One region of the Dactylosporangium maewongense genome, then DNA from elsewhere that is predicted to be linked to it. Evidence: predicted binding sites of a transcription regulator. Region 1 holds the regulator's gene; the other holds the start of a gene.
The links. Region 1 encodes HrcA, which represses chaperone genes, less so after heat shock. Its sites were predicted from a motif close to GGTTNGCACNCTCNNNNNGAGNGTGCNAACC; they were not measured.

Region 1 (13,559 bases):
GTGCCCCCGGGTAGGTCGATCTGCGTCACGTCGCCGGTGACCACGATGCGCGAGCCGAAGCCGAGCCGGGTGAGGAACATCTTCATCTGCTCGGGCGTCGTGTTCTGCGCCTCGTCGAGGATGATGAAGGCGTCGTTCAGCGTGCGGCCGCGCATGTACGCCAGCGGCGCGACCTCGATCGTCCCGGCGGCCATCAGCTTGGGGATGGACTCCGGGTCGAGCATGTCGTGCAGCGCGTCGTACAACGGGCGCAGGTACGGGTCGATCTTGTCGTAGAGCGTGCCGGGCAGGAAGCCCAGCCGCTCGCCGGCCTCGACCGCCGGCCGGGTCAGGATGATCCGGTTGACCTGCTTGGCCTGCAACGCCTGGACCGCCTTCGCCATGGCGAGGTAGGTCTTGCCGGTGCCGGCCGGGCCGATGCCGAACACGATCGTGTGCTGGTCGATCGAGTCGACATACCGCTTCTGCCCGAGCGTCTTCGGCCGGATGGTGCGGCCGCGCCGGGAGAGGATGTTGAGGGTCAGCACATCGGCGGGGCGCTCCGTCGTGTTCTGCTGGAGCATCCCGACGGTGCGCCGGACGGTGTCCTGGGTGAGCGTCTCCCCCTTGCGCACCAGCTCGATGAGCTCGCTGAAGATGCGCTCGGCCATGGCGTTGTCCGCGGCCGCGCCGGTGATGGTGATCTCGTTGCCCCGCACGTGCACGTCGCTGCTGACGGCCCGCTCGACGAGCTTGAGGATCTCGTCTCCGGCGCCGAGCAGCCTGACCATCGTGTGCGGGTCGGGGACCGTGATCTTGCTGATGGCCCGCACGGGCGGCTCCGACGACACTGCCGGTGCGGGGGTTGGGGTCTCGGTCATACGTCGGCCGCGTAGGGCCTCAAGCACCTGCTTCCGGGGCTCGCTCCTGCTGGGGTTGTCCCAGGCTCTTCATGGTATCGGCTGACCGCCCTTGAAGCCGTTCCCATTTCTTGCCGATGCCCGGTTAATGCCTTATAGGCTTTATATCCGGTTGGTTGTCGCCCGATCATGTCCTTTGCGCTGAAAGTCCGGACAGGCCCCTCCGCCCGGTGGTACTGAGGCAGAGGACCACATCGACAGGGAGGCCTGATGGTCGAGCGCAGCGGATACGTCGACGGTGAGCCCTGCTGGGCCGACCTGGTCGCCCCCGACCTCGCCGCCGCACAGCGGTTCTACTCGGCGCTGTTCGGATGGACGTTCCTGGACACCGGCGCCGACTTCGGGCATTACGTCATGTGCCTCAAGGAAGGCAAGGTCGTGGCGGGGATGAGCCCGCCGATGCCCGGCGCGGAGCAGACGCCCGCCGCCTGGAGCCTGTACCTCATGTCACACGACCTGGAGGACACCGCCCGCCGGGTCGACGCCGGCGGCGGCAAGATCATCGTCGCGCCGATGGACATCCCGGGCAACGGCCGGATGCTCTTCGCCCTCGACCCGTCCGGCGCCGCGTTCGGCGCGTGGGAGCCGGGCCAGCACACCGGCTCGCAGCTGTTCGACGAGGACGGCGCGCTGTGCTGGGCGGAGGTCAACACCCGCGAGCCGGACCCCGTCGACGCCTTCTACCAGGGCCTCTTCGGCTACCGGCAGGCCCGGGTCGAGGCCGACGAGCAGTTCGACTACACGGCGTGGAGCCTCGGCAACGCCGATCCCGTCGCCGGGCGGCTCACGATGACCGACGCGTGGGAGGGCATCCCGCCGCACTGGATGGTCTACTTCGCCGCCGCCGACACCGACCGCGCCGCCGACCTGGTCCGGTCGGCGGGCGGCCAGGTGCAGCACGGGCCGTTCGACTCCCCGCACGGCCGCATCGCGGTCGTCGTGGACCCCAACGGCGCCGTCTTCACGATCATCTCCCGCTGACCGCGCCCGGCCGTGCGGCACCGCCGGGCGCAGGGCGGCCCGCGACGGCCCGCGACGACCCGCGGCGACCCGCGGCGGTCAGAAGCGGTACTTGTCGAACGTCTCCTGGCCGCGCGTGAAGCGGTACGTCGCCCAGTGCAGCCGCTCGACCGTGCCGTCCCCGGCGCGGGTCAGCCGCAGCAGCTCGCCCGCCTCCCGCCCGGACACCGTGCGGAACACGTCCGGCTGGCCGTCGACCGGCGCGAAGACCGCCGGGGGACGGTTCGCGGGCTGGTCCGCCTGCCGCGCCTGCAGGGCGCCGGAGTGCCAGCTGAAGACGTACTCGAAGCCCTCACCCCACCAGCGGCCCAGCAGCGAGCGGTACCGCTGCGGCGGCGGCTCGGCCGGCTGCCACGGCGCGATGTCGGCCGGGTCGCTCTCGACCGCCGCGGCGAGCAGCCGGTGCGTCAGGTCGATGACCTCACCGGCGGTGCCGGACGAGCCGAGCGCCGCCGCCCCGAACGCCGCGGGGGTGCCGGCGCCGCCGACCCGCCCGTAGGCGCCGGCGAGGAACCCCGGCATCGCCCCGTCGTGCCCGACGTGCACGATCCGGTCGCCGCCGGGCTGCGGCTGCAGGATCAGGCCCAGGCCGATCCCCCGCGCCCACAGCACGTCCTCGGTGACGGCCCGCGGCGCCCGCATCTCCTCGACCGTCTCCGCCGCCAGGACGCCGCCGGAAGGGTCGACCGCGCGCGGGTCGGCCAGGAACGCCGCCCACTTCGCCAGGTCCGCGGCGGTGCTCCACAGCTGCGCCGCCGGGCCGACCGCGCCGAAGTCGTCCGGGGGCTCCGGGTGCGCGTAGTCGGACCAGGCGTCGACCTGGTAGCCGACGACCGGCCGGGCCGGCGTGACGACGACGTCGTCCAGGCCGAGCGGGTCGAGGATCCGCTCCCGCAGCACCTCCTCCCAGGTGCCGCCGCGCAGCCGCCCGGCGAGGTGCCCGAGCAGCGCGATCGCGAGGTTGGAGTAGTGGAACCGCCGGCCGGCCGGCAGCACCCGCTCGGCCCGGTCGAGCTGGTCGAGCAGCGTGTCCACGTCAGGCGCCTGCATCGTGTCCCAGACGTCGCCGAACGGCTCACGCTGCAGCCCCGACAGGTGCGACAGCATCCTGCCGACGGTCAGGTCGCCGTGTGCCTTCACCGGCAGGTGCCGGGAGATCGGGTCGTCGAGGTCCAGGAGCCCCTCGTCGCGGCACTGCATGACCAGCACCGCCGTGAACGTCTTGGTGACCGAGCCGATCCGCAGCTGGCTGCGCTCGTCGACGTCCGCGCCGACGGTGAACGTCCACAGCGGCCGGTCCGCCCGGTGGATCGCGACGCTCAGCGCCGGAACGCGGGCCTCGGCCTGGACCTGACGGGCGAGCCGCTCGTACTTCTCGAGCGCGGTCATGCCGCCAGCATCCGGCCGAGCGGGCGGCCGCCGAGCACGTGCCCGTGCACGTGGAAGACCTCCTGGCCGCCGAACCGGCCGGTGTTGAAGATGAGCCGGTACCCGTCGCCGGTCAGCCCCTCCTGCTCCGCCACCGCGGCGCAGGCGGCGAGCACCTTCCCGGCGAGCGCCGGGTCGGCGGCGGTGAGCGCCGCGACGTCGGCGTGATGCGCCCTCGGGATCACCAGCACGTGCGTGGGCGCCTTCGGGTCGATGTCGCGGAACGCCAGGGTGTCGTCGGTCTCGTGGACCACGGTCGCCGGGATCTCGCCCGCGACGATGCGGCAGAACAGGCAGTCATCAGTCACAGTCGCATCGTATGTGTCCTGCGGCTCTTGTACGGTGCTGCCATGGCTGGACGCAAGGTGTTGGTGACAGGGGCATCCCGCGGCATCGGCGAGGCGGTCGCGCACGCGTTCGCCGCGGCGGGCGACACGGTCGCGGTGCACCACCGCGACTCGGCGGACCTCGCCGAGAAGGTCCGGGCGGCGCTGCCCGGCGACGGTCACGTGATCGTCTCCGGCGACCTGACCGACCCCGCCGCCGTCCAGGCCTTCGTCGACGGCGCGGCACTCTCCCTCGGCGGCCTCGACGTGGTCGTCAACAACGCGGCCGTCGCCGTCGAGCACCCGATCCTCACCGATGACTACGCCACCTGGCAGGCCGCCTGGCAGGTGACCCTGGCCGCCAACCTGACCGGCCCCGCCAACGTCTGCTGGTGCGCCGCCCGCCACCTCGGCGAGGGCGGCCGGATCGTCAACGTCTCCTCGCGCGGCGCGTACCGCGGCGAACCCCGCTACCCGGCGTACGGCGCCGCCAAGGCCGGCCTGAACTCGCTGACCCAGTCCCTCGCCCTGGCCCTGGCCCCTCGCGGCATCGCCGTCAACGCGGTCGCCCCGGGCTTCGTCGCCACCGACATGGGCAACGCCGTCATGGCCACCGGCGACGGCGACGCGATCCGCGCGCAGAGCCCGTTCAACCGGGTCGCCCGGCCTGAGGAGGTCGCCGAGGCGGTGCTGTTCCTCGCGGGCTCGGAATGGTCCTCGGGCGCCGTCCTCGACCTGAACGGCGCCTCCTACTTCCGCTGAGCGGTCCTCACCAGCGGCCGAGGCGGACCGACAGGGCGGCCAGGGCGGCGGCGCCCGCCGTCGACGTGCGCAGGACCTCGGGGCCCAGGCGCACCGGGACGGCGTCGGGGAACGCGGCGAGCTCCTCCGGTGCGATGCCGCCCTCGGGGCCGACGACCAGGGTGATGTCGCCGTCGAGAGGGACGGTCGACAGCGGTTCCGACGCCTCCTCGTGCAACAGCAGGACGGTGCCGGTGAGGGAGAGCTGCTTCGTGGTCCGCGCGTCGGTGACCTCGGGCAGCCAGGCGCGGCGGGACTGCTTGACCGCCTCGCGGACCGTGGACCGCCACCGTTCGACCGGCTTGGCGTCCTTCCACCGCGCGATGCTGCGGGCGGCCTGCCACGGGACGATCCGGTCGACGCCGAGCTCCGTCATCAGCTGCACGGCCAGCTCCGCCCGCTCGCCCTTGGCGATCCCCTGCACCACGGTGATCCTCGGGTCGGGCGCGGGGACCTGCTTCAGTTCGCCGAGGTCGAGATCGAGCGCACCCTTGTGCGCCGCCGCGACCACCGCCTGCCGCAGGCCGCCGCGGCCGTCGCAGAGCAGGAGCGCCTCACCGGGCGAGAGCCGCTGCACGTTGGCCGCGTGATGCCCCTCGGGCCCGTCGAGCCGCCAGTGGTCCCCGACAGGAAGATCGGGGACCAGGAAGAGCGGAAGGCTCACGCGTGTCCGTTGAACGCGTCGCGCACCCGGGAGAAGAAGCCGCCCTGCTTGGACAGCTCGGCGACCTCCTCGCCGCGGGTGCGGGCGAAGTCGCGCAGCAGCTTCTCCTGCTCCGGCTCCAGCCGCGTCGGGGTGCGCACGTCGAGGTGGACGTGCAGGTCACCGCGGCCGGTGCCGCGCAGGTGCGGGACGCCCTTGCCGCGGATGCGCAGCGTCTGGTTGGGCTGGGTGCCGGCCTTGACGTCGACCGTCTCCTCGCCGTCGAGGGTCTTGATCGTCAGCCGGGTGCCGAGGGCCGCCGCCGTCATCGGGACGGTGACCCGGCAGTGCAGGTCGTCGTCCTTGCGGGAATACACGTCGTGCGGGCGCTCGTGGATCTCGACGTAGAGGTCCCCGGGCGGGCCGCCGCCGGGGCCGACCTCGCCCTGCTGGGCGAGGCGGATGCGCATGCCGTCCTCGACGCCGGACGGGATCTTCACGGTCAGCGTGCGGCGGGTGCGGACCCGGCCGTCGCCGCCGCACGTCGCGCACGGGTGCGGGATGACGGTGCCGAAGCCCTGGCAGGCCGAGCACGGCCGGGCCGAGACGACCTGGCCGAGGAACGTGCGCTGCACCGACTGGACCTCGCCGCGACCGCCGCAGATCTCGCAGGTGGTCGGGTGGGTGTTGGGCGCGGTGCCGGCGCCGGTGCAGGTGCTGCACACGACGGCGGTGTCGACGGTGATCGGCGCCTCGACACCGAACGCGGTCTCGTGCAGGTCGAGGTCCAGCCGCAGGATCGCGTCGGCGCCCGGCCGGATCCGCGGGCGAGGCCCGCGGCTGGCGGTCGTGCCGAAGAACGCGTCCATGATGTCCTGGAACCCTACGAACGCCCCGCCCTGCGGGCCGGCCCCGCCGCCACCGGGCGCGAGCGGGTCGCCGCCGAGGTCGACCATCTCCCGCTTACGCGGGTCGGACAGCACCTCGTAGGCCGCGTTGATCTCCTTGAACTTCTCCTGTGCCACAGGATCGGGATTGACGTCCGGGTGGAACTCGCGCGCCAGCCGCCGGTAAGCGCGCTTGATCTCGTCGGCCGTGGAGTCCCGTTTGACACCGAGAATTCCGTAGTAGTCCTTCGCCACTGAGTCCTATGCCCCTGACTCGTCCATGAGGTTCAACCTTGTCCCAGCAGATCGCCGACGTAGCGTGCCACGGCACGCACCGTGGCGATGTTTCCGGGGTAGTCCATCCGCGTCGGCCCGAGCACACCCATGCCGCCCACCACGATGGAGCCCGGCCCATAGCCGGTCGCCACGATCGACGCGCTGCGCAGGTCCTCGATCTCGTTCTCGTCGCCGATGCGGACCCGGGTCATGCTCGGCTCGACCTCGCCGAAGAGCTTGAGCAGGATGACCTCCTCCTCGAGCGCCTCGAGGATCGGCCGCAGCGAACCCTGGAAGTCCAGCAGGCCGCCGCGGGCCAGGTTGGCGGTGCCGGCGAGCGCGATCCGCTCCTCGGTGCGCTCGACCAGGGTCTCCAGCAGAACGGTCGACAGGACGGTCATCGGCGGGCGCAGGCTCGGCCCGGACTCCTCGACGAGCGCCTGGACGAGTGGCGGGGTGTCCACGAGGCGCTTGCCGACGAGCTTCTCGTTAATTCTGCGGCGCAGCTCGGTGACGTCGTCGGCGAGGATCGGGCCGGGCAGGTCGACCATCCGCTGCTCGACCCGGCCGGTCTCAGCGATCATGACCACCATCAGCCGGGTGGTGGACAGCGGCACCAGCTCGAAGTGGCGCACGCTGGCCCGCGACAGGCTCGGATACTGCACGACGGCGACCTGCCGGGTCAGCTGCGCGAGCAGCCGCACGGTGCGGTGCACGACGTCGTCGAGGTCCACGGCGCCGATCAGGAACCGCTCGATCGCCCGGCGCTCGGCGGGGCTCAGCGGCTTGACGCGGGACAGCTTGTCGACGAAGAGCCGGTAGCCGGCGTCGGTGGGCACGCGACCGGCGCTCGTGTGCGGCTGCCGGATATAGCCCTCCTCCTCGAGGACGGCCATGTCGTTGCGGACCGTCGCCGGCGAGACCCGCAGGTTGTGCCGCTCGACGAGGGCCTTGCTCCCGACGGGCTCCTGGGTGGCGACGTAGTCCTCGACGATGGCACGCAGGACCTCGAGCTTGCGCTCGTCGAGAGCCATGCGCACCTCCTCGAGAAACTGGCACTCCCACTTTGTGAGTGCCAGTCTACGTCGCCCGCGCCGCCCACGGAATGATCGTCATGTGTGCGAACCGCCGCTATTGGACTGGTCTGCGCCAAGTTTGTCCAAAAGAAGTCATGCCACGTCGCTGGCGATAGTTGATCGGTACCCCTACCGTGGCCCCCATGAGTGAACCACCTCGCCCCGGGGAGTACGGCGTGCCGCAGGACCCCAACAACCCCTATTCGATGCCGGGCGGGGCACAGTATCCGCCGCCGGGCCCGGACTACGGCCAGCAGCCGCCGGTCTCCGGTGGAGGTTACCCGCCGCCGACCAGCGGCGCGGGCTACCAGGACCCGAACGCCTACCAGCAGGGCGGTTACCAGCAGCCCGGTGGCTACCAGCAGCCCGGCGGTTACCAGCAGCCGGGTCAGTACGGATACCAGCAGCCCGGTGGATACCCCGGCGCCGGCCCGGTCGGCTACGCGAACAGCGACGAGAAGACCTGGGCCCTGATCGCGCACTTCGGTGGCATCTTCATCGGCTTCATCGCCCCGCTCATCGCGCTGCTGGCCAAGGGCAACGAGTCGCCCACGGTCAAGGCGCACGCCAACGAGGCGCTGAACTTCCACATCACGTGGGGCATCATCCTGTTCGTGGGCGCCCTGCTGTCGGTGTGCACCTTCGGCCTCACGCTCATCGTGCCGTGGATCGTCATCGTCGTGTTCGCGATCATCGCGGGCATGAAGGCCAACGGCGGCGAGCTGTACCGCTACCCGATGACGTACCGCTTCATCAAGTAAGGCATCCGATCGTTCGAGGGGCGGCCATCGAGCCGCCCCTCGCCATGTCCGGCCCCTCTGAGTTCAGGTCAGGGCAGGTCAGGTCAGGTCGCGGGCCACGGCGTCCGCGAGCAGGCGGCCACGCAGCGTGAGCACGGCCCGGCCCTCGGCGAACGGACCGGCCTCCAGCAGCCCGTCGTCGAGGCAGCGGCGGGCGCCCTCCAGCGCCGGCGGCTCCAGGACGGCCAGGGGCAGGCCCGAGGCGAGCCGGATCCGCAGCAGCACGTCCTCGAAGCGCCGCTCCTCCTCGGTCAGCACCTCCCGCGCGTGCCCCGGCGACGCACCGTCGGCGAGGCGCGCCGCGTACGTGTGCGGGTGCTTCACGTTCCACCACCGCACCCCCCGCACGTGGCTGTGCGCGCCGGGCCCGAGGCCCCACCAGTCGCCGCCGCGCCAGTAGAGCTCGTTGTGCCGGCAGGGCGAGTCGCGGGACCAGTTCGACACCTCGTACCACGTCATCCCGGCCTCCGTCAGGGCCTGCTCGGCGGCGAGGTAGCGGTCGGCGGCCACGTCGTCGTCCGGGTACGGCAGCTCACCGCGGCGCATGCGGGCCGCCAGCCGGGTCCCGTCCTCGACGATCAGGGCGTACGCGCTCACGTGGTCCACGCCCGAGCCGATCACGGTGCGCAGGGACGCCGCGAAGTCCTCGGGGCGCTCGCCGGGCGTGCCGTAGATCAGGTCCAGGTTGACCCGCTCGAACCCGGCCGCGCGCGCCTCCGCGACCGCCGCCGCCGGCCGCCCGGGGGTGTGCCGACGGTCGAGCACCGCCAGGACGCCCGGCGCGACGGACTGCATGCCCAGGGAGATCCGGTTGAACCCGGCCGCGCGCAGCTGCCGCAGCCCCGCCGCGTCGACGGACTCCGGGTTGGCCTCCGTGGTGACCTCGGCGTCGCCGGCGAGGCCCCAGGTGCGGTCGATGCCGTCGAGGATGCGGGCCAGCTCCGCCGGCGGCAGCAGCGTCGGCGTGCCGCCACCGAAGAAGACCGTGTCGACCCGCGGCGGCGCGACCACCTTGGCGGCCAGGGCCAGCTCGTCGAGGACCTGCTCGGCATAGCCGGCGCTCAGGACGCCCTCGTCGGCGGTGTACGTGTTGAAGTCGCAGTACCCGCAGCGGGACGCGCAGAACGGGACGTGGACGTAGACCCCGAACCCCGCCTCCCCCGCCGCGTCGGCGACCCCGTCGGGCAGCGCGCCGTCCCGCGGGATCGGCTCACCTTCTGGCAGTGTTCCGGGCATTTCACTAGTGTGCCCGCATGCCACTCGTACGGTCACAGACGGCGCATGGCGTGGCGACGGTCACGCTCGACAGCCCCGCCAACCGCAACGCGCTGTCGACGGCCCTGATCGAGGAGCTTCTCGCCGCGCTCGCCGCCGCCACCGCGGACGACACCGTGCGGGTCGTCGTGCTCACCCACACCGGGCCGGTCTTCTGCTCGGGCGCGGACCTGAAGGAGACCGCGGCCGCGTTCGGCTCGGGCAAGCCGCCGATCAACCGGCTCGGCGAGGTGCTCACCGCGATCTGGGAGTGCCCGAAGCCCGTCGTCGCGCGGCTCACCGGGCCCGCCCGCGCGGGTGGCCTGGGCCTCATCGCCGCCGCCGACATCGCGGTCTGCTCGCTCGAGGCGACATTCGCGTTCTCCGAGGTGCGCATCGGCGTCATCCCGGCCGTGATCTCCGCCACGGTGCTGCCACGGCTGTCCCCACGCGCCGCCGCGGAGCTGTTCCTGACGGGGGCGACGTTCGACGGCGCCCGGGCCCGCGAGATCGGTCTGGTCACCGCCGCCGTCGCCGCCGACCAGGTCGACGAGGCCGTCTCGGCGTTCGTCGCGTCGCTGGTACGGGGAGCGCCGGGCGCCCTGCGCGGCACGAAGGAGCTGCTCCGGCGACGGAAAGCCGACACGTTCCGTGACGAGCTGGCGGCCATGACGGAACTTTCCGTGTCGTATTTCGGTTCCGCCGAAGGAATCGAGGGAATCATGGCATTTCGGGACAAACGAGACCCGAACTGGATCCCTGACGGCGTCGCCTGAACGGCCGGACCCGTCCCGTCCCGGTGTGTAGCGCGGGGATGTGGTGGCGGGTGGGACGTACGCTGGTCAAGTTCTCAGGTCAGGAGGTGACGATGCGTACACGACACGTGCTGATCGCGATCGTGGTGCTCGGCATCGTCGCGACCGCCGGCATCTACGCGCTGCTGCAGAAGCTCGGCGACCACCTGCCGGCGCTGCTGCCGCCGGGCCGCGCCTGCGTCATCGACGCCGGCAGCGCGCCCGCCGCGTCGTCCGGCTCCTCCTCGACCGTCACCTCCGTGCCGCTGGACTCGGAGCAGGTCGCCAACGCCGCCACCATCACCGCCGTCGGCCTGCGCCGTGGTGTGCCCCGGCGGGCGCTGGTCGTGGCCCTCGCCACCGCGTGGCAGGAGTCGAAGCTGGAGAACCTCGCCGGCGGCGACCGCGACTCGATCGGCCTCTTCCAGCAGCGGCCCAGCCAGGGCTGGGGCAAGCCCGAGCAGATCGCCGACCCGCGCTACGCGGCGAACGCCTTCTACACCGCCCTGCTGAAGGTCAAGGGCTGGGAGAAGATGCGCGTCACCGACGCCGCGCAGGAGGTGCAGCGCAGCGCCCACCCCGAGGCGTACGAGAAGTGGGTCGACGAGTCGGAGATCATGGCCCGCGCCCTGAGCGGCGAGGCCACCGGCGCCGTCTCCTGCACCGTCACCGAGTCCTCCAGCCACGGCGTCGAGGCCGCGCAGACCCTCGCCGCCGGCGTCAAGCTCGACTGGGGCAACGTCAGCACCGCCGACGTCACCGACCTCGTCGGGGTCGCGCTCAAGGTCCGCGAGCAGAAGACCGGCTGGCAGTACGCGCACTGGATGGTCGCCCACGCCCAGGACCACGGCGTCAAGCGGGTCGCGTTCAACGACATGGAGTGGACCGCGAAGAGCGGCAGCTGGGCCCGGATCACGCAGCGTGGCGGCGCCAGCGGCGACCGCGTCGTCGCCGAGGTCTACTGACGCGCAGGTTGCACGCCGTTCGGACGGGATTTCGCACTGTCCGGTGGAGAACTCCCGACTCGGTCCGTTGTACACCTCGCGTTACCATCGGTCGTTCCCTGGTTGACGAAAGTAAGGGGAGGACATGACGTCCGCTGCACCCGACTACGGCGGTCTGACCGGCTATGAGCCGATCAGCGAGGCCGACCGCAAGGAATTCCTGGACCAGGGCTTCCTGCTGGTCCGCAACGTGTTGAAGGAAGACCACCGCGCGCAGCTCGAAGCCGCCATGGACCGGGTCTACGCCGAGGAGCAGGCGGCCGGCTCCAGCAGCATGAAGAAGGACGGCACGCTGCACCTGCTGGGCTTCCTGAACCGTGACGAGCTCTTCGGGCACCTGCTGACCCAGCCGACCCTCTTCCCGTACATGTGGGGCCTGGCCGGCTGGAACATCTACACGCACCACAACCACCTCGACATCACCCCGCCGGCGGCGATGACGGAAGCTCCCTCGTGGGGCTGGCACCAGGACGGGTACCGGCAGAACTCCGACCCCGAGACCATGGACCCGAACCTCCCGCGGCCCATGTTCTCGCTGAAGATCGCCTATGTCATCTCCGACCTCTCGGAGCAGGGCCGCGGCGCCACCAAGGTCATCCCGGGCAGCCACCTCTGGAACTCGCTGCCCCGCCCGGCCGACACCACGGTCGAGAACCCCGACCCCGAGGGCACCGTGGAGATCACGGCCAACCCGGGCGACTGCTTCATCTTCGACCGGCGCCTCTGGCACTCCCGGTCGCCCAACTACTCCGAGATCACCCGCAAGATGCTGTTCATCGGTTACACGTACCGGTGGATCCGCAACCTCGACGACATGCCGATCGACTACGACGGCGAGTGGTGGGCCAACCGCACCCCCGTCCAGCGCCAGCTCCTGGGCGAGGCCACGCACACGGCCAACTACTGGGGCATCAACTGGAACGGCTACATCGACGAGGAGATCCCCCTCCGCAAGGAGCTCAAGACCCGCGGCCTCCTCGACCGCTCCATCCCCTGGCTCCGCTAGCTTTACCCCCCTGCCTGACCGAAGCGGCCGTGCCCCTCAACCCCTGAGGCGCACGGCCGCTCCGCGTCCGCCGGGGTCATGGCGCGCGAAGGCCCCCAGTCCGGGGAGGCTGGGGGCCTGACGCGATGGGGGTGTTACAGGGTGCTGCGGCGCCCGCGACCGGCCACGCCGACCACCAGGGCCACACCGACCGCGGCGACCAGCACCTGGATCAGCAGCTCGCCCCAGTCGACACCGGGGGTGTCGGTGGAGATGCCGATGGCGTTCGCGATGACGGTGCCGAGCAGGGCGGCGACCACGCCGATCACCATGGTCAGCCAGATCGGGATGTTCTGGCGGCCGGGGACGACCAGGCGCCCGAGCGCACCGACGATCAGGCCGACGATCAGTGCCGTGATGATTCCGGTGACAGTCACGGTGTCCTCCTTCAGAGCCTCAACCTGGGGGATTGCAGTTGCGGTTGCGCTCTTATTGCCCGTGACCTCAGGGGACCAAACGCCCCGGCGATCGACGAACCTCGCGTATGGCCGACTCCATCGTGATGAACGCGAGAGGGGGCGGATCAGACAAAGGCACCCAGGCGTACTCGGTGCCTTCGGACGTGTCGAGGGTGATGGTGGCGCCGGGGGCCAGCCGGGCCAGCCAGAAGCAGTCCAGGACGGACAGCTGTTCGTTCTGGTACTCGTAGGTGCCGATCCACATGCCGACGAAGTCGCCGAGACGGACCTCGACGCCGAGCTCTTCGCGGGCCTCGCGGACCGCCGCGTCGCGGGGGTGCTCCCAGCCGTCGCAGAAGCCGCCGGGCAGGTCCCACCAGCCGACCTGCGGCGGGCGGGCGCGGCGGATGACGACGAAGCGGTCGGCGTCGTCGAAGATGATGGCGGTGCCGGTCGGGCGGGGGTTGAGGAAGACCTCGTAGCCGCAGGTGGCGCACTCCACCGGCGGGGCGTCCGTGGACGCCCCGCAACGGGGGCAGTGCTTCACTTCTTCGGCTTGTCCGCGGTGGGGGCGTCGGACGTGGACAGTGCGGCGATGAACGCCTCCTGCGGCACCTCCACGCGGCCGACCATCTTCATCCGCTTCTTGCCTTCCTTCTGCTTCTCCAGCAGCTTGCGCTTCCGGCTGATGTCACCGCCGTAGCACTTGGCGAGCACGTCCTTGCGGATGGCGCGGATCGTCTCGCGGGCGATGATCCGGCTGCCGATCGCGGCCTGGATCGGCACCTCGAACTGCTGGCGCGGGATGAGCTTCTGCAGCTTGGAGGCGATGGTGACGCCGTAGTTGTACGCCTTGTCCTTGTGCACGATCGAGCTGAAGGCGTCCACGGGCTCGCCGTGCAGGAGGA
Region 2 (14,917 bases), on a different contig from region 1:
TTGTCGAACTGCATGCCCTCGGTGACTTCGAGCTCGGTCGTGAGGGTGGAGCCCTCCTCGACCGTGATGACGCCGTCGCGGCCGACCCGCTCCATCGCCGAGGCGATCAATTCGCCGATGGTGGCGTCCTGCGCGGAGATGGTGGCGACCTGCGCGATCTCGGTGTGGCTGGCGACAGGGGTCGCCTTGTCCTTGAGCGCCTTGACGACGGCGGCCGTCGCCAGGTCGATGCCGCGCTTGATGCCCGCCGGGTTGGTGCCGGCGGTAACGTTGCGCAGACCCTCACGGACCAGCGCCTGGGCCAGCACCGTGGCGGTGGTGGTGCCGTCGCCGGCGACGTCGTTGGTCTTGGTGGCGACCTCTTTGACCAGCTGGGCGCCGAGGTTCTCATAAGGGTTGGTGAGCTCGATCTCTTTCGCGATCGTCACACCGTCGTTGGTGATGGTCGGGGCACCGAACTTCTTGTCCAGGACGACGTTGCGACCGCGCGGGCCGAGCGTGACCTTGACCGTGTCGGCCAGGCGGTTGACGCCGTGCTCCAGCAGGTGCCGCGCATCGTCGGAGAAGCTCAGGATCTTCGCCATGCGTGTGATGTCCCTTCAAAGCGACACCGCCCCGGCCGCAGCGCTCCTGCGCACGGGTCCGGGGCGGTGGCCACTGATCTACTTGGTCTGGGTCACTTCTCGATGACCGCGAGGACGTCACGGGCGGAGAGCACGAGGTACTCCTGGCCGCCCCACTTGACCTCGGTGCCGCCGTACTTCGAGTAGATGACGGTGTCGCCGACCTTGACGTCGATCGGGACCCGGTTGCCCTTGTCGTCGATGCGACCGGGGCCCACAGCCTGGACGGTGCCCTCCTGGGGCTTCTCCTTGGCGGTGTCCGGGATGACGATGCCCGAGGCGGTGGTCGTCTCAGCCTCGTTGGCCTGGACCAGGATGCGGTCCTCGAGCGGCTTGATCGCAACCTTCGTCGCGGTAGTCACGGGCATACCCTCCTGGGGTATCGATTTCTTACGCTATCGAGTGCCCGGTGAAGCCGTCGTCGCGGGTGCCGGCTCCAGCCGGTTGGCTGGCACTCTCATGTCGAGGGTGCTAATCGGAGGTTATGTCGCGGGCTAGCACTCCGTCAAGGAGAGTGCCAAACACGCCACGAAATCACCCGTCGTCGGCTACGCGACGGACAGCGGCCCGACATCACATACCGATCTACGCTCACCTGTATGAAGAGGCTGCTCGGCACGTTGATCGTCGCGACCCTGACCATGGGGTCCCTCGCCGCCTGCGGCAAGAAGGACGGCGGCGACGTTGCCGCGGAGGCCAGCAACGGCCCCTCGAACTCGGCCGAGTTCGGCGAGGGCCCCGGCGGCGCCTCGGCGTCGCCCGGCGGTGGGGGCACCGGCGGGACCGGCGGCACCCAGGATCCGGTCGCGGACAAGAGCGCCGCCGGACCCACCTATCCGGGTGACGCCAAGGGCTACTGCCAGGCCGCCGTGTCCGCCTGGACCAAGAACGACATGAACCGGATCAAGCAGCTCGCGAGCAGCGGCGCCGTGTCCAACTTCCAGTACATCGAGAAGGGTGCCGACCACAACTGGAAGTACGTGAAGAAGGACGGCTCCGAGTGCGTCCTGCGCAACGACCACGGCGACCAGCTCCAGGTCACGATCGACGAGCACAACCTGGGCAAGCCGCAGGCCATCACCGACGTCGTCATCGAGAAGACCGAGTACCCGTCGGACGCGTCCAGCTACGTGCAGAACTTCATCAACGCCTGGTACAACGGCAACACCGCCCGGATGGCCAGCTACTCCAGCCAGTCGATCGCCGGCAGCTACGGCGGCAAGAAGGCGCCGCCGAACTGGACCGAGGGCCAGCCCAAGGAGGACAAGGGCGACTACTGGCTCGTGCACGGTTCGTCGAACGCCGGCGACAGCTATACCTTCAAGGTTCGCAAGAGCCTCGGCAAGGCCGGGGGCATCCTAGGGATTTCATAGACGCATGCTCGAACAGGCGATCCAGGCCGCGGCCGCACTCCCTGACGGCGACCCGCTCGCCGCCGCGTCGGCGCTGCGGGCGGCCGGCTTCCCACCCGACCTCGCCGCCGCCGCGCTCACCCAGGTGGCGCTGCGGCGCAAGGCGGTCACGAAGTTCGGCGCCGACGCGGCGGTGATGCACTTCACCCGCGCCGGCCTCGAGCAGGCGACCAGGGCTCCCGTCGCGGCCCGGCGGGCGGCCCGGCTCGCCGCCGCGGGCGCCACCCGGGTCGCGGACCTCGGCTGCGGCATCGGTGCCGACACGATCGCCTTCGCCCGCGCCGGGCTGCGCGTGCACGCGGTCGACGCCTCGCCGGAGACGGCCTCGACGGCGTCGGCCAACGTCCACGCGTTGGGGTTGGCGGCCGGTGTACTGGTGGAGGCCCGCGACGCGACCGAGGTGCCCCTCGACGAGGTGGACGCCGTGTTCTGCGACCCCGCCAGGCGCACGTCCGGCGGGCGGCGGGTGTTCGACCCCCGCGCCTACTCGCCGCCGTGGGACTTCGTGGTCGGCCTGGCGGCGCGGGTGCCGATGACGGTGCTGAAGCTCGCGCCGGGCATCGACCACGCGCTGCTGCCGCCCGGCGCGGAAGGGGAATGGGTCTCGGTCGACGGTGACGTGGTCGAGGCCGCCGCCTGGTGCGGCCCCCTCGCGGCCGCTCCCCGCCGCGCGACCCTGTTCCAGGGATCACAGGTCTTCTCGCTGACCGGTTCCGGCACGACCGCCGCACCTGTCGGACAGGTCGGAAATTTCGTGTATGACCCTGACGGGGCGGTGGTGCGGTCGCATCTCGTCGCCGAGTTCGCCGCCACGGTCGACGGCACCATCGCCGACCCGACCATCGCCTACGTCTACACCGCCTCTGCCGTGCCGACCCCGTTCGGACGCTGCTACGAGGTGCTCGACCAGCTGCCGGTGGCCCTGAAGCGGCTCCGGGCGGCGCTGCGCGCCCTCGACGTCGGTTCCCTGACGATCCTGAAACGCGGCTCGGCGTTGGACGTGGAGGAGCTGCGCAGGTCGCTGCGCCTGTCCGGCACCCGGCCCGCGGTGATCGCGCTGACCAGGGTCGCCGGCGCCCCCGCCGTCCTCCTGCTGCGGCCCGTCGCTCAGTAGAGCTGCTGCCCCAGGCGGCGCTGGAGGTCGATGAGGACGTCGTCGGCGAGGTCCTCCGGCGGGCGGCGGCCCAGCTGCTCCGTGAGCATCCGCCCCGACTCCCGGCACATGTCCCACGTCACGCGCTCGTGCAGCCACCGCAGCCACTCGACGACGTCGTTGATGAAGAACGCGACGATCTGCTCCGACCCCCGGACCCGCCGCTCCTCCGCCATCACCGTCAGCGCCGCCGCCAGGCGCCGCCGCGGGAAGTCGTGCCCGGCGAGCGCGTCGGCGAACACGTCCGCCCGGTGCCGCGGCGCGGTCGGCGCGACTGTCAGCTTCGGGAACGGCGGATCGCCCGACGTCCACACCTGCGCGCTGCGCGGCACGAACTCCGGCTCCAGCACCACGTCGATCCGCGACGCGTGCCCCGGGTCGTCGACGGCGACGAGCACCCGCGGCTCCACCGAGCTGACCTTCGTCACGAACCGCGACAGCCCCGTCGCCTCCTCCACGCAGAACCGCGCGTCCGGCAGGTCCAGCACCCCGTCGAACACCAGCCGCCCGACCCGCGGCCCCGCCCCCTGCCACAACCTGACCCTGACCAGCCCGACCTGCGGCCTGGCCGCCACCCGCACGTGCCGGTCCGTCGCCGTGATCGGCCCGTCGCCGTCGAACACGGACATGTCCCGGCCGCTGGTGGCGCCCAGGAAGATGTGCCCGAAGCCCAGGTACATCTGGACGGCACCGATCTGCATCTCGCTATTGTGGGCCAGTGGCGAGCAAGGGCACCCCGGCGACCGCACTGTTGGCGCGGCAGAAGATCGTGTTCACTCCACACACGTATGAGGTCGACCCCCGGGCCGCCTCCTACGGCGAGGCCGCCGCGGCCGCCCTCGGCGTCGCGCCCGACCGCCTCTTCAAGACCCTCGTCACCACCGTCGACGGGCAGCTCACGGTCGGTGTCGTGCCCGTCTCCGCGTCCCTGGACCTGAAGGCCCTGGCCGCCGCCGTCGGCGGCAAACGCGCCGCGATGGCCGAGCCCGCCGCCGCCGAACGCGCCACCGGCTACGTGACCGGCGGCATCTCCCCCGTCGGCCAGCGCTCCCGGCTCCCGATCGTCATCGACGCCTCGGTGTCCGGACTGTCCACGATGTACGTCTCGGGCGGCCGGCGCGGCCTGCAGATCGAGCTCGCCCCCGACGACCTCGTCAAGGTCACCGGCGCCGTCCTCGCCCCCATCGCGACCCACTGACCATGCCCCCGCCGGACGAGGCCCGCCCGCACGCACCGGCCATGCGCGCCTCCGACGAGGACCGCCGGCGGGTGATCGACGCGCTCCAGCACCACACCCAGGCCGGCCGCCTCACCCTGGACGAGTTCGCCGACCGCTGCGACACCGTCCTCGCCGCGAAGACCCTCGCCGAGCTGCGCGCCGCCACCCACGACCTGCCGGCGCTCCCACCGGCACCGACGCCGGCGCCCGCGGGCACGTCGAACGACCGGCACGTGCTGTGGGTGTTCGCGATCGCGCTGGTCGCGGCCGTCCTGCTGGGCATCGTCTACGCCGCGTTCCACTGACCCCCTACGCCGTGGGCTGGTGGGTGGTGCCGTGCCAGGACCGCCACAGGGCGGCGTAGGCACCGCCGGCGGCCACCAGGTCGTCGTGGGTGCCGAGCTCGGTGATCCGGCCGTCCTCGACGACGGCGACCCGGTCCGCGTCGTGGGCGGAGAACAGCCGGTGCGCGATGGCGATGACGGTCCGCCCGTGCAGCGCGCCCGCCAGTGAACGCTCCAGGTGGCGGGCGGCACGGGGGTCGATGAGGGACGTCGCCTCGTCCAGGACCAGCGTGTGCGGGTCGGCGAGGACGAGCCGGGCCAGGGCGAGCTGCTGCGCCTGGGCCGGGGACAGCGGCGGCTCGCCGAGGACGGTGTCGAGGCCGGCGGGCAGGGCGTCGACCCAGTCGAGGGCGTCGACGGTGGCGAGCGCGTGCCGGAGGTCCGCGGTCGTCGCGGACGGGCGGGCGAGGACGAGGTTGTCGCGGACGGTCCCGAGGAAGACGTGGTGCTCCTGTGTGACGAGGGCGACATGCCGGCGCAGCGACGACAGCGGCAGGTCCGACAGCGGGACGCCGCCGATGGTGACTGTGCCGCCGCCCGGCGGGTAGATGCCGGCGAGGAGCCGGCCGAGGGTGGACTTGCCGGCGCCGGACGGGCCGACGATCGCGAGCCGTTCCCCGGGCCGGACCTCCAGGTCGATGCCGTGCAGGACGTCACGGCCGTCGACGTACGCGTACCGCACCCCTCGCGCGACGATCCGCTCGTCGGCGGGGACCGCGGCGGCACCGGTGGCGGGGACCGGCACCGACTGGACGCCGACGATCCGGGCGAACGAGGCGAACCCGACCTGCAGGTGGTCGAACCACGACAGGACCCGGTCGAGGGGGTCGATGAGCGCCAGGAAGTACAGGACGGCCGCGGTGACCTGACCGACCGTCGCCCACCCCTCCGCGACGAACCACCCGCCGGCGACGAGCGTGACCGCGCCCGGCAGCGCGTAGCCGAACTCCGTCAGCGGGAACCAGACGGTGCGCAGCTTCAGCGTGTACATGTTCCGGTCGTACAGGCCGCGCAGATGCTCCTGGGTGCGCTCGACCCGGCGCCGCCGCAGCCGCAGGACGTCCACGGTCCGGGCGCCCTCGACGGTCTCGGCGAGCCCGTCGGTCAGCTCGGCGAACGCGGCGCTGGACGCGAGGTATCCGGCCGGCGCCCGCCGGAAGTACCAGCGCGAAGCACCCCACAGGATCGGCACGGCGACGAGGGCCGGCAGCAGCAACAGCGGCGACACGAGCGCGACGGCGCCGATCGTCAGGATGACCTGCAGGATGCCGACGACGACCTCCGGCACGGCGAACCGGACCGTGTCCGAGGTCCCCTCGACGTCACGGGACGCGCGGGTGAGCAGGTCGCCGGTGCCGGCACGCTCCACCGTGGACGGCGGGACGGCGAGGACCCGGTCGACGAACTCCTCCCGCAGCGTCGCGAGGACCTGTTCGCCGAGGCGGGCGGAGGCGAGTCTGGCGTAGCGCACCAGTACCGACACGGCGACGACGAAACCGGTGATGGTGAGCGCGATCCGGTCGACGGTCCAGGTGGTGGTGCCGGCGGAGGTCTTCTCGACCAGGTCGCCCAGCAGGCGCGGGGTGACGAGGCCGGCGACCGCGGCGCTGACGTGCAGGGTGACGACCAGCGCCAGCATCCGCGGGTGCTCGCGGACGAGCCGCCGCAGGTACGCGCGGACCTCGGCGCCGGAGGCGACGGGCAGCAGCATCAGGCGTCCTCCTCCCTGGTGACGGTCGCGCTGTACGCGGGGCAGGTGGCGAGCAGCTCGCGGTGGGTGCCGGTGGCGGCGACCCGGCCGGTGGCGTCGACGAACGCGACCACGTCGGCCCGGTCCAGCAGCAGCGGGCTGGTGGTGCACACGACGGTGGTCCTGCCGGCGCGGGCGGCCGGCAGGCGCCGCGCGATGAGGGCCTCGGTGTGGGTGTCGACGGCGCTGGTGGGTTCGACGAGCACCAGGACCGGCGGGTCGAGGGCGAGCACGCGGGCGAGCCGCAGCCGCTGCTGCTGCCCGCCGGAGAAGTCGCGCCCCCGCTCGGCGATCTCCGTGTCGAGCCCGTCGGGGAGCGCGTCGACGATGTCCTGCGCCGCGGCCGTCTCCAGCGCGCCCAGCACGGCGGTGTCGCTCTGCGCGGTTTGGTGGCTTTTTGTGGTTTGGTTGCTTTTTGTGGTTCGGTTGCTGCCCAGCTCGTCGCGGAGCCGGCCGCGGAAGAGCCGGTCGTCGTTGTCGGCGACGACCACGTGCGACCTGACGTCGTCGATCCGCATGGTCCGCAGCGGCACGCCGAGCAGCCTCGCCTCCGACCCGGGGTCGAGCAGGCCGATCCGGTCGGCGATGGCCGCGGCGTGCTCGGGGCGGGCGGCGGCGATGGCGGTGAGCCGGCCGTGGCCCGCGGTGAAGCCCGACCCGGGGTCTTCGAGGTCGCCGTCGTGCGGCGCCTCCGGACGGGCGGGGTCGTGCAGCTCGGGCTCGACGCGCAGCAGCGACACGACCCGGCCGGCGGCGACGTGCCCGCGGGTCACCTTCTCCGCGACCTCGGTGAGCGTCCGCAGCGGGCTGACGAGGAACGCCGCGTACGCGTAGAACGCGACCAGCTCACCCGGCGTGATCTTGCCCGCGACGGCGAACCTGGCGCCGAGCCACGTGACCAGCGCGACAAACAGCCCCGGCAGCAGGATCTGGGCGCCTTCGAGGAGCGTCTCGACCATCGCGACCCGGATGCCGGCGGCGCGCACCTGCTGCGACTCGGTCCTGTACCGCCCCGACACGACGTCCTCACCGCCGATGCCGCGCAGGATCCGCAGCCCCGACACGATGTCGGCGGCGCGGCCGGTGAGCGCGCCGGCGAGCTCCCGCTGCGCGCGGCGACGCTGGTGCAGCGGCTTGAGCAGCAGCCCCACGACGGCCACGAGCAGCGGCACGCCGATGACGACGACGAGCCCGAGCGGCACCGACACGTCGAGCAGCAGCACGGACACGACGACGATCGCGACGACGGCCCCACCACCGCGGGCGGTGACATCCATCGCGTACCCGACATGATCGAAGTCCGTGGTGCCGATGCTCACGACCTCGCCGGTGGCGACCTTCTTCGGCAGGGTCGCCCCGAGCCGCGTCGCGTGCCGGGCGGTGACCTGCATGGTCCGGAACCCGGCGGACAGGAAGTTCGTGACGGCGAACCGGTGCCGCATGATGCCGCTGACCGCGGTCACCGTCCCGAGCCCGAGCAGCGCCCCACCCGCCGCGCCCAGCGCACCCCGGTCATGGCTGGTCAACGCGTCGACCCCCGCACCGAGCGCCGCCGGCACGAGCGCCTGACTCACCATCCAGACGATCCCGAGCGCGATCCCCGCGATGATCGTCGGCAGCTGGTGCCGCAGCACCCATAGCAGAAACCGCGCGGCGGACCTGCTGTCAGGCTCCCCCGGCTCGTCGATCGGCAACCGTTTCATGGCCCGCCGACGGTAACCCGGAAGACCGGTCGGACGCCTTACATTTTCCGCCCGCCGGACCGCCCCCGCGGCCCGTCCTCAGCGGTCGACCTCGGTGAAGTCCCACGCCTGCGGCCGCCGCGACACGAGATGCGACGGCGGGTCCGCGAACTCCTCAGGCGTGCTCCCCCGCCACTTCGCGATCACCACCAGCCGATGGTCCGTCGACGAGTACACCTCACTGCTGATGTGCAACGGATGCACCTCGACCTTGGGCAGCATCGCCTCACACACCCACGACAGCAGCTCGTCGAACGCCTCCGGGTGCGCCCGGACCTCCCACATGCGCACGATCACGGCGCTGGACTCTACTCCCATGCCACTCCCACCGTCCTTCCCGCTCCTGCCCACCATGCCACCCCACCGACCGCCCCCTGCGAGCCGCCTGCTCTGACTGGCCGGCCGCTGCGGCGGACTGGCTGCTCTGGCTGGTCGGCCCACTTCTGCGGACCGGCTGCTCCAGTGGGTCACGCCTCTTCTGCCAGCCGACCGCCCCGGCTGGCCGGACGATTCCTTCCCACCGGCCGCTCAACTGGTCCATCACTTCTGCCGGCCGACCGCTCCGATTGGTCGGGCTGCTCCTGACCAGCTGACCGCTCTGGCTCGCAGCCGCTCCCAGCGGACGCCGACTCCCACCGGTCCAAACTTCCACCGCCCGGCCACTCCCACCGTCCACGTCGAGCCGCTCCCACCGATCAGCAGCTCCCGCCGATTCGCCACTCCCGCTGGCCGGCCAACCCCGCTGTTCAAGCTGCTCCCACCGGTCAACGACTCCCACCGATCGGCGACGCAGGCGGCTTCCACCGATCGGTCAGCTCACCGCTCTGCCACTCCCGCTGTCCAAGTCGAGTCGCTCCCACCGGTCGGCCCACCCCCGCCGGTCCGCCACTACCGCTGTTCAACCTGCACCCCGGCGGCCGGCAACTCCCGCCAGTCCAGCACTACCGCTGTTCGAGCTGCACCCGCCGGTCGGCCACTCCTGCTGTTCGTGCTCCTCCCGCCGAACGGCCGCCCCCATCGAACAGCCACTCCACCAAACGGCTCCTCCCACCGAACAGCCGCTCCCGGCGAACGGTGGATTCCGCTGTGCAGGTCGAACGGCCGCTCCCGCCAAACGGGCTCCCCGCCGAACAGCCACTCCCGTCGAACAACTCCTCCCGCCAGACGGCCACTCGCCAGACGGCCACTCTCGCCAGACGGCCACTCCCGTCGAACGGTGAATTCCGGCGGGCGGTCGCTTCCGCTGTGCAGGTCGGACGGCCGCTCCCGCCAAACGGCTCCCCCGCCGGACGGCCGCCCCGTCGAACGGTGAATTCCGGCGGGCGGTGGATTCCGCCGTGCAGGTCGAACGGCCGCTCCCGCCGAACGACTCCGCCCGCCGAACAGCCGCTCCCGCCAACGGCCGCTCCAACGCAAACGGCTCCGGCCGGCGGGCGGCCGTGCTCGCTGGGCGGTGGATTCCGCTGTGCAGCGGGGCGGGTGGTCAGGCGGTGACGAGGGTGATCGGCATCGCGGAGTCGGTGGGCAGGGCGAGCCGGCCCGGGGTGGTGCCGGCGGCGACGAGGTGAGAGCCGAGGGCGGCGACCATGGCGCCGTTGTCGGTGCAGAGGTTGGGGCGCGGGACGCGCAGCGTGATGCCGTGCTTGTCGCAGCGCTCCTGGGCGAGGGCGCGGATGCGGGAGTTGGCGGCGACGCCGCCGCCGATGACGAGGGTCCGCACGCCGCCGGCGAGGCAGGCGTCGACGGCCTTGGCGGTGAGCACGTCGCAGACCGCCTCCTGGAAGCTGGCGGCGACGTCGTTGACGGGGACCGGCTCGCCGGTGCGCTGCCGGGCCTCGACCCAGCGCGCGACCGCGGTCTTCAGGCCCGAGAACGAGAAGTCGAACCGGTGCTCGACCAGGTCCCGGGCGGCGGTCAGCCCGCGCGGGAACGGAATGACGATCTGCCCCTCGCGGGCGGCTCGGTCGATCGGCGGGCCACCCGGGAACGGCAGCCCGAGCAGCCGCGCGACCTTGTCGAACGCCTCCCCCGCGGCGTCGTCGATGGTGGCGCCGAGCGGCTCGACCCGGCCGGCGAGGTCGTCGACCCGCAGCAGCGACGAGTGGCCGCCGGAGACGAGGAGCGCGATCGCCGGCTCGGGCAGCGGGCCGTGCTCGAGGGTGTCGACGGCGACGTGCGCGGCGAGGTGGTTGACGCCATAGATCGGTTTGCCGGCGGCGAGCGCATACGCCTTGGCCGCGGCGACACCGACGAGCAGCGCACCGGCGAGCCCGGGCCCAGCGGTGACGGCGATCGCGTCGACGTCGCCGAGCGTGATCCCCGCGGTGTCGAGGGCGCGCTGGACGGTCGGGACCATCGCCTCGAAGTGCGCGCGGCTGGCGACCTCGGGGACGACCCCGCCGAACCGCGCGTGCTCCTCCACGCTGGACGCGACCTCGTCGGCGAGCAGCGTGTGCCCGCGGACGATGCCGACGCCCGTCTCGTCGCAGGACGTCTCGATGCCGAGGACGAGGGGCTCAGTCTTCACGTCTCATCACCAACGCATCCGTGTTGCTCGGCTGGTAGTAGCCCTTGCGGACGCCGACACCTTCGAACCCGTAGCCGGCATACAGCTTCTGCGCGGGCAGGTTGTCGACGGCGACCTCGAGCAGCACCTGCTGGATGCCGTGCCGGGCCGCCTCGTCGAGCAGCGCCTCGAGCAGCCGCCGACCGATGCCCTGCCGCTGCGCGTCCTTGCGGACCCCGACATTCTGGATCCACGCCTCGTCGGGCGGGGCGAGGGCCAGCCCGGCATAGCCGACGACCCGCTCACCGTCGAGGGCCACGAGATAGTGGTGACCGTTGGCCAGCTCATTCCAGAACATGCCCGCGGACCAACGCTCCTCGCCGAACAGCTCGTCCTCGATCGGCAGCAGCGACTCGATGTGAAACCAGCGGAGCTCGGCCAGCTGGACGCTCACCGCAGCGCCGGCTTCCGCTCGCCGGGCGCGACGGCGTCGGGCCTGCGCAGGTAGAGCGGGACGAGCGCCTCGCTGGGCGCCTTGGACAGGACCCGGTCGGCGGCCAGCTCGGCGAGCGCCCGCGCGGACGGATACAGCAGCGGCAGCACCGGCAGGCCGAGCACATCGGCATACTTCCCGGCCCCGTCACCCGCCGCCGCGTCGACGACAAGGCCTCCACCGGCGGCCACCGCGGCGGGCTTGTCGACGGCCGGGCCGGTGACGCGGGTGCCGTCGTGATAGACGGCCCAATAGATCTCCTTGCGGCGGGCGTCGGTGGCGACGAGGACGCGGCCGGGGAGGGGGTGGCCGATGCCGTCGAGGGAGCAGACGCCATAGACCGGGACGTCGAGGGCGTGGGCGAGGGCGGCGGCGGTGACCATGCCGGCGCGCAGGCCGGTGAACGGGCCGGGGCCGGTGCCGGCGACGACCGCGGCCAGGTCGCCGGGCGCCACCTGACCTTCGGCGAGGACCGCATGGATCTGCGGGGCGAGCAGCTCGCCGTGAGCCTTGCCGTCGACGGTGACGCGCTCGGCGACGACGGTGACCGCGAGCTCGTCGACGCGGACGAGCGCGGCCGTCACCGCGGGCGTCGAGGAGTCCACCACCATCACCAGCACGCCGCCAACTCTACCGACCGGGTCCGACACTTCCCGCGGTCGTCGTCCGCGTCAGTTAACAGGCCTGCAACGAGCCAGGCCTAGCATCGGCCGACATCGACCCGCGCGCGGCAGGGAGAGCGGTATGACTGAGCCGGTCCTGGTCGTGGACCTGGGGTCCTGGGCACTGTCCGCCGCCGTCGTCACGCGGGACCAGTTGCATCTCGTGCGGGATCCGGCGACCGGCGCCGCCCGCTGGCCCGGCGGGGCGAGCCTCGACCCGGCGAGCAAGCGGCTGGTCGCCGGGGAGCAGCTCAGGAACCAGCACCCCCGGCACTACGTCGACGGGGTGCGGCGGGCCGTCGACGCGAACGCCCCGATCTGGCTCGGCGACCAGCTGGTCAACGGCGCCGAGCTGGTCGCGGCGGCGCTCGACGCGGTCGTCCAGGAGGCGCGGCGGCAGCACGGCGACGTCAGGCGGCTCGCGGTGACGGTGCCGGCGGCGTATCGGACGCACGACCCGCGCAGGGAGATGCTGGTGACGGCCGCGGCGGTCGCCGGGTTCCCGGACGTGGAGCTGGTGCACGACCCGTCGGCGGCGGTCGCCGACCCGTTGGCGCAGCTGGACCTGCCCGACGGCGCGTATGTGCTGGTCTGCGACCTCGGGGCAACCTGGAGCGCCACGCTGACGCAGGTGCAGCGCGGGATGGCGGTGCCGTTGAGCCAGGAGAGCTCCGGCAGCGGGCGCGACCTCGACGTGGTGCTCGCCGCGGACCTGCGCGCCACCCTGGCGGAGTGGGTGGAGCCTGCGTTCGCGGCCGGCGGCGACACCAGCGTGCGGGCCAACTTCCACGCCCTCGACATCGTGCGCAGGCTCAAGCATCGGTTGAGCGAGGCGCCGGAGGCGACGGACCAGGTCGAGCCGGGAGCTCCGCCGTACACCATCCGCCGGAACCTCCTGGAGCAGCTGACCGAGCCGGCGAACCGGTGGCTGATCGCCAGCTGCCGGGCGGTGGTCGCGCGCGCCGGGATCGTGCCGGCGGAGCTGGCGGCCGTGGTGCTCGACGGCGGCTGCTCGCACCTGCCGGGGGTGGCGCAGGCGCTGCACGCGGGGCTCGGCCGTCCGGTGACGCGGCCGCCGGAGCCGGAGCTGGCGGTGCTGCGCGGCGCGGCCCGGCTGGCCGGCGACAGGGGGACGCGGACGCTGCCGGCGGACCCCGCGCCGTGGCGGGTCGAGCCGCTCGCGTGGACGGTCCCCGGCGGGCGGGGGCGGCTGGTGCGCTGGCTGGCGAAGGAGGGCGAGCCGTATCCGGCGGGCGCGCCACTCGCGCAGGTCCGCACCGCCGACGACCGGGTCTTCGACCTCACCGCTGGACGCACCGGCGGGGTGCTGCTGGAGCACCGCGTGCCGGTCGGCGGCATGGTGGTGTCGGGCGCGGCCGCGGCGCACGTGCGGATCGTGCCGACCGCCGAACGGTTCCAGCTCGCGAAGCGGCACCACCTGCGGGTCGCGGGCGACTGGCTGCTGATGCCGGACCGCCGGATGCTGGTCGAGTGGTCGCGGACCGGCGAGTACGTGAAGGTCCGCGCGGTCGACAGCGGTGCGCTGGTCACGGAGCTGCGCCCCGGTCGCGGCGCGGGCCGCCCGCAGCACGGGCAGGTGGCGCTCGGCCCCAACCAGCAGCTGTCGCTGGTCACCTGGGACGCCGACGGGCACTTCGCCGTGTGGGACGTCCTGTCGGGGCGCATGACCAGCAGCTTCTCCGACGGGCACCGGCCCGACGCGGTCCTCGTCAACGAGGGCGAGTGGCGGCTCGTCGCGTCCGGTGAGGGTGCGGCGAGCGTCGGCCGGTACCGGCGGGACGTGGCCACCGTGTGGGACCTGGCGACCGGGGCTCGGCTCGACCGGATCGTCGGGGAGGACCTGATGCGGCGGTTCGCCGGCTACACGGGCACGAGCCGCGCGGACGCGTTCGCGACCGAGATGGCGAGCCCCGACGGGCGGCTGCGGGCCGCGGTGCTCGACGGCTCGGTGTGCGTGCGGGACGTCGAGACGGAGGCGGAGGTGTTCCGCGCGGACCTGTCGCCGGCGCGGCAGGTCCGGACCGCGTTCTGCCACCAGGGGCGGCACCTGCTGGCCCGCCGGACCGACGACGAAGGCACATCGATCGACGTCTGGGAAGTCCTGCAGCCCGCCTAGGCTTCAGCGCTGCTTCATGGCGTTTTCTTCGCCGGTACGAGATGTGCCACCCGGGCGGGCCAGCCGGCGCCGTGCGGGACGACGGTGACGGTGCGCGTGTCGTCGTCGTGGCGGGTCAGGCGCAGCTCGAGGTGGTCGTCGGCGAGGTGCTCGACGAACCCCTCGCCCCATTCGACGAGCGTCACCGAGTCCTCGACGGTGGCGTCGAGGTCGAGGGCGTCGAGCTCCCCGATGGGGTCCTTGACGTCGCCGAGGCGGTACGCGTCGACGTGCACCATCGCGGGGCGCCCGGCGACGACGGGACGGTGCACGCGGGCGATCACGAACGTCGGCGACGTCACCGCGCCCTGCACGTCCAGCCCTTTGCCGATCCCCTGCGCGAGCGCCGTCTTGCCGGCGCCGAGCGGTCCGGTGAGCAGCACGATGTCCCCGGCGTGGAGGACCGTGGCGAGCTTCCGCCCGAACTCGTGCGTGTCGGCGGCTGTCGGCAGCTGTACCGCTTGCGTCACCGGTCCTGGACCCTTTTCAGGAACGTCTCGATGGCGTCGTTGACCTCTTCGGCGTGCTCGAGCATCACGACGTGCCCGCCGTCGGCGACGACGACCAGCTCCGCCTCCGGCAGCACCGCGGCGATCTCCCGGGTGTGGGTGAGCGGGGTGAGCACGTCCCGGTCCCCGCAGACGAGCAGCACCGGCACCTTGCGCAGCGGCCCGAGGACCAGCAGCCGGGCGTGGGTGTAGAGGGTCCGCAGGTACCGCGCGATCACGTCCGTCGACGTGGTGGTGTTCATCTTCTCGACGTACGAGACGAGGGCGGGGCTCGGGCGGGCGGTGCCGAAGCCGTACCGGCGGGTCAGCAGCCACGCGAGGTCGGTGG

Region 2: the regulator HrcA is predicted to act here: its motif matches at 1,070-1,100, upstream of groES (co-chaperone GroES).

What each region holds. Positions count from the first base shown of each region.
Region 1 covers NZ_BAAAQD010000030.1:61,631-75,189, forward strand. The annotation lists gene ABD332_RS48750 (PhoH family protein) at 1-860, opposite strand, end outside; gene ABD332_RS48755 (VOC family protein) at 1,110-1,880, shown strand; gene ABD332_RS48760 (serine hydrolase domain-containing protein) at 1,959-3,308, opposite strand; gene ABD332_RS48765 (histidine triad nucleotide-binding protein) at 3,305-3,655, opposite strand; gene ABD332_RS48770 (SDR family NAD(P)-dependent oxidoreductase) at 3,698-4,435, shown strand; gene ABD332_RS48775 (16S rRNA (uracil(1498)-N(3))-methyltransferase) at 4,443-5,138, opposite strand; gene dnaJ (molecular chaperone DnaJ) at 5,135-6,259, opposite strand; gene hrcA (heat-inducible transcriptional repressor HrcA) at 6,292-7,314, opposite strand; gene ABD332_RS48790 (DUF4870 domain-containing protein) at 7,500-8,117, shown strand; gene hemW (radical SAM family heme chaperone HemW) at 8,196-9,392, opposite strand; gene ABD332_RS48800 (enoyl-CoA hydratase-related protein) at 9,410-10,186, shown strand; gene ABD332_RS48805 (hypothetical protein) at 10,279-11,169, shown strand; gene ABD332_RS48810 (phytanoyl-CoA dioxygenase family protein) at 11,294-12,214, shown strand; gene ABD332_RS48815 (GlsB/YeaQ/YmgE family stress response membrane protein) at 12,349-12,630, opposite strand; gene ABD332_RS48820 (NUDIX hydrolase) at 12,698-13,153, opposite strand; gene lepA (translation elongation factor 4) at 13,195-13,559, opposite strand, start outside.
Region 2 covers NZ_BAAAQD010000003.1:406,614-421,530, forward strand. The annotation lists gene groL (chaperonin GroEL) at 1-584, opposite strand, end outside; gene groES (co-chaperone GroES) at 677-991, opposite strand; gene ABD332_RS11485 (hypothetical protein) at 1,223-1,996, shown strand; gene ABD332_RS11490 (class I SAM-dependent methyltransferase) at 2,001-3,149, shown strand; gene ABD332_RS11495 (hypothetical protein) at 3,143-3,889, opposite strand; gene ybaK (Cys-tRNA(Pro) deacylase) at 3,907-4,386, shown strand; gene ABD332_RS11505 (DUF1707 SHOCT-like domain-containing protein) at 4,389-4,712, shown strand; gene ABD332_RS11510 (ABC transporter ATP-binding protein) at 4,717-6,462, opposite strand; gene ABD332_RS11515 (ABC transporter transmembrane domain-containing protein) at 6,462-8,204, opposite strand; gene ABD332_RS11520 (hypothetical protein) at 8,283-8,540, opposite strand; gene tsaD (tRNA (adenosine(37)-N6)-threonylcarbamoyltransferase complex transferase subunit TsaD) at 9,727-10,770, opposite strand; gene rimI (ribosomal protein S18-alanine N-acetyltransferase) at 10,760-11,203, opposite strand; gene tsaB (tRNA (adenosine(37)-N6)-threonylcarbamoyltransferase complex dimerization subunit type 1 TsaB) at 11,200-11,862, opposite strand; gene ABD332_RS11540 (Hsp70 family protein) at 11,987-14,041, shown strand; gene tsaE (tRNA (adenosine(37)-N6)-threonylcarbamoyltransferase complex ATPase subunit type 1 TsaE) at 14,056-14,550, opposite strand; gene ABD332_RS11550 (alpha/beta fold hydrolase) at 14,547-14,917, opposite strand, start outside.